2 linked regions of the Catalinimonas alkaloidigena genome follow. The protein of the gene in region 1 binds, or shares a complex with, the protein of each later gene. Links are inferred from orthologs where the notes say so. Each region holds a gene or a part of one and is shown on either strand. Other genes may lie near its edges.

Evidence for each region. The genes of interacting proteins can lie anywhere in the genome.
Region 2: the proteins of tsaE (region 1) and tsaD are in contact, whole or in part, in a crystal structure (PDB 6N9A), measured with the Thermotoga maritima proteins. The link is inferred for Catalinimonas alkaloidigena from one-to-one orthologs. Residues at the interface, in WP_004082108.1 of Thermotoga maritima: Leu37, Gly38, Lys46, Lys57, Val59, Lys60, Ser61, Thr63, Phe64, Thr65, Leu66, Met67, Val69, Pro71, Tyr82, Arg83, Leu84, Asp86, Asp88, Phe89, Asp93, Ile128, Asp130, Glu131, Arg134; in WP_004082750.1 of Thermotoga maritima: Cys10, Asp11, Arg49, His50, Leu82, Gly84, Gly135, Gly136, Glu154, Thr155, Leu156, Asp157, Asp158, Ser159, Glu162, Asp165, Lys166, Arg169, Leu170, Tyr175, Lys213, Thr214, Leu217, Tyr218, Gln221, Arg222, Asn324.

The regions. Positions count from the first base shown.
Region 1 is NZ_FNFO01000003.1:20,501-23,815, reverse strand. The notes cover bases 147-3,141. They hold tsaE (tRNA (adenosine(37)-N6)-threonylcarbamoyltransferase complex ATPase subunit type 1 TsaE), read right to left. Parts: upstream 1,870-3,141; coding sequence 1,423-1,869; downstream 147-1,422. Other genes in these bases: BLR44_RS07295 (hydroxypyruvate isomerase family protein), read left to right, coding at 2,711-3,141; BLR44_RS07300 (hypothetical protein), read left to right, coding at 2,019-2,588; BLR44_RS07310 (alanine dehydrogenase), read right to left, coding at 191-1,426. Outside these bases: BLR44_RS07315 (DUF748 domain-containing protein), read left to right, coding at 1-123; more of BLR44_RS07295, read left to right, coding at 3,142-3,315. UniProt on the Escherichia coli protein: Required for the formation of a threonylcarbamoyl group on adenosine at position 37 (t(6)A37) in tRNAs that read codons beginning with adenine.
Region 2 is NZ_FNFO01000010.1:280,693-283,825, reverse strand. What follows is about bases 226-3,133. They hold tsaD (tRNA (adenosine(37)-N6)-threonylcarbamoyltransferase complex transferase subunit TsaD), read right to left. Parts: upstream 2,231-3,133; coding sequence 1,220-2,230; downstream 226-1,219. Other genes in these bases: BLR44_RS22405 (translocation/assembly module TamB domain-containing protein), read left to right, coding at 2,379-3,133; BLR44_RS28945 (DUF1573 domain-containing protein), read right to left, coding at 352-1,110; ald (alanine dehydrogenase), read right to left, coding at 226-262. Outside these bases: more of ald, read right to left, coding at 1-225.

The sequences.
Region 1 (3,315 bases):
GACAACGACGTAGACCTTTCGGACGTGGGCGTGTCGAAAAAGGAACTCAAGGAGATCAAGAAAGAACAGAAGAAAGAAGAACGCCAGAAGGAAGACAAGAAGTGGTACGAGTTCTGGAAATAACCGGAGCGGCGCACCCGATCCCGGGTTTGTCCCTCACCACTTTTCAACATCCACACACCGCTACGCGTTAGATCCGGGCGGCGGCTAGGAGTTTCAGGTCCGTGTACTTCATGTGCAGACGGCGGGCCAGTTGCGCATTGGTCAGGCTACCCCGGTAGGCGTACACGCCCCGCATGAACCACGGTTTGGCGAAGATCATCTCGTCGATGCCACCGACTTCGGCCGCTTTCAGAAAAATCGGTGTGAAAATGTTGCTGAGGGCCGTGGTAGCGGTGCGGGCTACGCGCGAGGCGATGTTGGGAACGCAGTAATGGATCACGTCGTGTTTCACGAAGATCGGCTCGTCGTGCGTCGTAGGGCGCGAGGTTTCCACACAGCCCCCCTGGTCGATGCTCACGTCGATGATCACCGAGCCGGGGCGCATGTTCATCACCATCTCTTCGGTCACCACCATCGGCGACTGGCCCTCTTCGCTGCGAATGGCCGTAATCAGCACATCGGTCCGACGAATGGCATCCATCAGCGTTCCCGCGTGGATGGTGGACGTAAACAGCTGCTGCCCCAGTTCCTGTTTGATGCGCCGCATCTTGTAGATGTGGTTGTCGAAAATCTTCACGTCGGCCCCCAGCCCCAGCGCCGTACGGGCGGCGTATTCAGACACCGTGCCTGCGCCCAGAATGAGCACGTTGGTCGGCGGGACGCCCGTAATGCCTCCGAGGATGATGCCGCGTCCGTTGTTAAGGCTGCTCAGGTATTCGGCGGCGATGAGCATGACCGTGCTGCCGGCGATTTCGCTCATGGCCCGCATGATCGGGATGCCGCCCACCTGATCTTCCAGAAACTCGTACGCGAGGGCCGTGATGCGCTTGGCGTTGATGGCCTGCACAAAACTGGTGTTGCGGCGGTGTGCCTGTAACGACGAAATCAGGACGTGGCCGGGTTTCATGTGGCCGATCTCTTCCAGCGTCGGGGGCGAAACCGTCAGCACAATTTCCGAAGCCAGCACCTCGCGCGAGTCGTACACAATGCGAGCGCCCGCTTCGCTGTATTCGTTGTCGCTGAACCGCGAGCGTTTGCCGGCGTCGGCTTCAACGTTGACCTGGTGGCCGTTGTTCACCAGCACCCGCACGGCGTCGGGCGTCAGAGCAACACGGTTTTCTACTTCGGTGACTTCTTTCGGTATGCCGATTTCCAGCGAGTTTTTCGACTCTTCGAGGCGGAAAAGCTGTTCCTGAGGATAGAGAGATTGCCCTTTGACGAGCTCCTCCAGACCGGACCTGATCTTGGCGTCCTTGATGTTCATGCTGACAGGGTATAGATACGCGCGTGGTGTGTGGCGTCTGCCATCGTGTCTACGGAAATACTGATTTTAAGGTGTTGAGGGGGCAACAGATGGGGAATGCGTGAGGGCCATTCGACCAGGCATAGCGTACCGGATTCAAAGTATTCTTCTGTTCCAATATCAACCGCTTCTTCTTCGCTTTCGATCCGATAGAAGTCAAAATGGTAAACGGGCATCCCGTCGGCCCGTTGGTATTCGTTCACCAAAGCAAACGAAGGACTGCTGACGCGATCCGTAACGCCTTGCTGGCGGCAAATCTCCTGAATCAGCGTGGTCTTGCCGGCACCCAAGTCTCCTTCAAAAGTCCAAACGCGGACGTTTGTCCGATCGTTTTCGTCGGCCCAGGCCAGCAGTTCACGCGTTGCCTGGGGCAGCTCTTCCAACGAAGGGCAGTAAATCTGCATATGCTCTGAGTTTGAGCAGATAAAAGTAGCAAAAAGCCTACAATATCCACTCGAAAAGGCGAATCCGCCTCCGATGCGGTTTCGGAAAAATGCGATGGACGGTGCCGTTTTTCTCACGAAAAATGTAAATTTAGAGCAAAGCCCAGCCTATGCGCAAACACATGCTGCTTTTGCCGCTGATTCTGCTGATCGGGAGCTCCCTACACGCACAAATCGCTACACAAGTCTTTCGGGCAGGGGCCGGGCCGGTCTACTTCGAACGCGGTGGCCTGACGGGCTTTTTGTTTTATAACGAGTACAGCCGCCCGATCCTTCCTTTTCTACGGATTGCCCCCTCGCTCAGTTTTGCCTACGCCGGGCGCGCCCCATACGCCGAAGACTATTTTGAAGCCTCGGCGCTGTCGTTGGACCTTACGGGCTACATGCCGTTCGAGTTATCGCGCCAGTCGGAAGTGCAGATCGGGGCGGGCCTTTCGCGTCGCTACATCTCCGAACATTACCTCGAAAAAATTGAGTACATCCTGCTGCCCGACGGCGAGGAAATGCGCGTAGACCACCACGCCCGCCGCCACGAGTGGGGCCTGGGCTACACGGTAGCCGTCAATTATGCTGCCCGCGTTTCCGACCGGTGGATGGCGGGAGCCAAAGCCTCCTTTCAGAAATACGCCACCGGCGACGAGGTCTGGTTTCTGGGTTTCCACGGCGGGTTCCGGTTTTAAGTCGCTCTCTCACTACCTTGTGGACATCGCCTGCGTGGCCTTTTGTGGTGCGGAGGTTTTTTGTTTTCCGGCGGAAGCCCGTACTTTGGCGGCAGATCATTCACCCCCTGACCTCCCCACCTATGAACCGTCGAGACTTTGTCATGAAAAGCTCTGTCGCCGCTTCTGCCGCCATGCTGGCCGCGACCGGCCCCACTCTCCACGCCACGGCTGCGCCTAACGCCAAGCGCAAATTCCAGATGCAATACGCGCCTCACTTTGGCATGTTTAAAGAAAGTGCGGGGGAAGATCTGATCGACCAACTCAAATTTGCGGCCGATCAGGGCTTTACTGCCTGGGAAGACAACGGCATGATGGGCCGCCCGGTCGAAATGCAGGAGAAGATCGCCAAGACCATGCGCGACCTGGGCATGACGATGGGCGTATTTGTGATCGACAAAGGGGGGAATGGGCAAAACACCCTGGCCGCCGGGAAGAAAGAACACCTCGATATTTTTCTGAGTGGTTGCAAACGGGCGGTAGAAGTGGCCAAACGTGTCAACGCAAAGTGGATGACCGTGGTGCCGGGCGATTTTGAGCGCCGCATTCCGATCGGCGTACAGACCGGCCATGTGATCGAGGCACTGCGCCGCGGGGCCGAAATTCTGGAGCCGCACGGACTGGTGATGGTGCTGGAACCGCTGAGCGACACCCCCGATCTGTTCTTGCGGACGTCGGACCAGACGTA
Region 2 (3,133 bases), on another replicon or contig:
GTTGCCGAATCAGCTTGTATTCGGATTCGATAGGTTCTTTTACTTTGACAATCATCTCCGCCTTTTCGTAGACCGATTCGATGTCGGGCAGAATGCGCGCACCCGCCGCTACGTACGCCTCGTCGGGAAAACCGCTACCGGCCCCGGCTTCTGCCTGCACATAGATCGTGTGGTTGTATTTCGCCAGTTCGGCCACGCCGGCCGGGGTAAGGGCCACGCGGTTTTCGTTGTTTTTAATTTCCTTGGGGACGCCAATAATCATAGTACTACAATCAGTTTGTTTGGTATTGATCAAAAAAACCGCTTCTGATTAGCAAGAAGCGGTTGGGGGTGATGGGGGATCGAATTTCTTTATTTAAACGGAACTGCCGCTTTGTTTTCGCGCAACAATCCTTGGGAGGAAAGGCTTTCTACCAGATCGGCCTGTAAAGTTACGGACAACTCAGGGGTATTCAAATCGTTGGTGCGGATCATCAGACGGTCCTCCTGCCGCGCAGGGGGCACGTACGTCAGGCGTGCCTGCGTTTCCTCGCCCGGTGCCAGTTGCAGTTTCGGTACGTCCAGTTCTACGCAGTTGCAGGTACTGGTATGCCCTTTAATGACCAGCGGGCTTTTGCCCGTATTGCGGATCGCGAAGGTTTTGGTACCATGCTGGCCGACTTCCAGTTTGCCCAGGTGTAACGTGGCCGCTTCGACCGTGATGGTCGGCGACTGCGCCAGTTGTTCCGGAGTGTAGGCAGGGTGGTCCACCACCGATCCCTGAATGCGCAGCACCTTGTTCGGCTCCGAGGCGTTCGACGTAACGGTGATGGTCTTCATGAAGTTTCCCGGGCGTCCCTTGCTGTTGTAAGACGCTTTGATCTTGCCTTCTTTGCCGGGCAAAATCGGATCTTTGGTCCAGTAGGGCGTTGTGCAGCCGCAGGAAGCGCGCACCGAACTGATCACGATGGGCTGGTTACCGGTGTTGGTAAACACAAATTCGTGATCGGCCAGATCGCCTTCTTTCACCTGCCCGAAGTTGTACTCTTCGCTTTTGAACGTAAGCACCCCTTGTGCTGCCAGCGCACAGGAGAGGCTCATCAGGAACAGTAAAAACGAAAATTTTTTCATCAGCTAACGTGGTTAAAACAAGTTAGGTAAAGATACGGCATTCCGGGTGATGTGCAATGTACACGTCGAACACGCCACTTGCGGTGCAGGTTCCGGCGCGAAAACCTTATTAAAACGGGAGGCGTGGTTGAGGACTGACGGCCAGATCGCCGACTTGCCCGGCCTGGTACTGGAAGTGGGCGGCCATGGCGATCATGGCGGCATTATCCGTGCAATATTCCATCTTCGGAATGTAAACGTGCCAGTCGTGCTGACGGGCCTCTGCCGTGAGCGCCTGTCGCAGTCCGGAGTTGGCCGAGACGCCCCCCGCAATAGTAATGTGGCGAATGCCTGTCTGCGCGGCCGCCTTCCGAAGCTTGACCAGAAGCGTTTCCACCAGCGTATACTGGATGCTGGCGCACAGGTCGGCGAGGTGGTGCTCGACGAAATCGGGGTCGTGTCGCCGCTGGGCCTGTAAGAAATACAGGATGTTGGTCTTCACGCCACTGAACGAATAATTCAATTCGGGCATTTCCGTTATAGTGAAGGCAAATGCCTGCGGATTTCCCGTTTGAGCATGCCGGTCGATCAGCGGTCCGCCGGGGTACGGCAGGCCAAGCATTTTGGCAGCTTTGTCGAAGGCCTCGCCGACGGCATCGTCGAGCGTTTCGCCCAGAATGTGCATGTCGAGCGGGCTGTTGACCTGCACCAGCTGGGTATGCCCCCCGCTCACCGTCAGGCAGAGAAAAGGGAACGGCGGATGCGGCGTCTCCAGGAAGTGGGCCAGGATGTGTGCACGCATGTGATGGACCGCCACCACCGGGATTTGCAGTCCCTGGGCCATGGATTTAGCAAACGAAGCTCCTACCAGCAATGCGCCCAGCAAACCGGGTCCCTGCGTAAAAGCAATGGCATCCAGGGCGTTTTTGGGTACTTTTGCCCGCTGCAGCGCTTCGTGAACCACCGGCACAATGTGCTGCTGGTGGGCACGTGAGGCAAGTTCGGGGACCACCCCCCCGTATTGTTGATGGATTTCCTGCGTTGCCACCACATTCGAGAGCAGGACACCGCCCTGCAGTACGGCTGCACTGGTTTCGTCGCAAGACGACTCTATCGCCAAAAGAGTAGGAGAGGAGGGCATAACGAATGAAAAGTTGCCTGTCGGTCAGGCAGATGCATAACGGAACACGACAAGTTGGTGGGAATACAACGGTAAAATTACGCGGGATCGATCACTTTGGTAAAAAAATTGTACAGATCGGCTGGCAGACGTAACTAGCTAGGATTTTTTGGCACACGCAGAGGAAACGCAGGAACAGCACCCCCGACGGAAGAACCGGTTCGGGCGATGGGTCACGTCGGCCTTAGCCGGTGTGTGCATCTTCGTGCTGCTGGTGCTCGCCCTCCTGCAACTTCCTTACGTCCAGACCCGATTGGCCGGCTGGGCCACCCAGTACCTTTCCCAACAACTAGGCTATCCGCTGCACGTGGGCTACGTCAGCATCCGTTGGTTCGATACCGTAGTGCTCGAACAGGTCAGCATCCGCGACTCTTCCCAAGCCCCCATGATTTACGTGGAAGACCTGAAAGCCGACTTCGACCTGCGTACCCTGATTCAGTCGGGCAGAATCTTCGTCGACGAAGTAACCATCGATGGGGCCGATGTGCAGCTGGTGATCGACCGGGAGACTGAGCGCCTGAACATCAACGGGTTTGTGGCGGCCATCAACAACCTGACGCGGAATCCGAACGACACCACGTCGGGGAAAAGTGTGGTTTTTCAAGTGGGGCAGGTACACCTGAACCATTCGCGCCTGTTGTATGCCGATCGCTCGCGCGACAGCTTCCCCGAAGGGTTCAACTATTATCACATGCAGTACGACAGCATCCGGGCCGAGGTAGCGGATTTCCGCATCGCGCGCGATACGGTCGAGATGCAGGTGGATGAATTACAGACGTTCGAGAGTAACGCCGGGGTACCGGTGCACCAACTCAAATCCTTCTTCCGCTATTGTAGTCAGAGCATGGATTTTCTGGGCCTGAA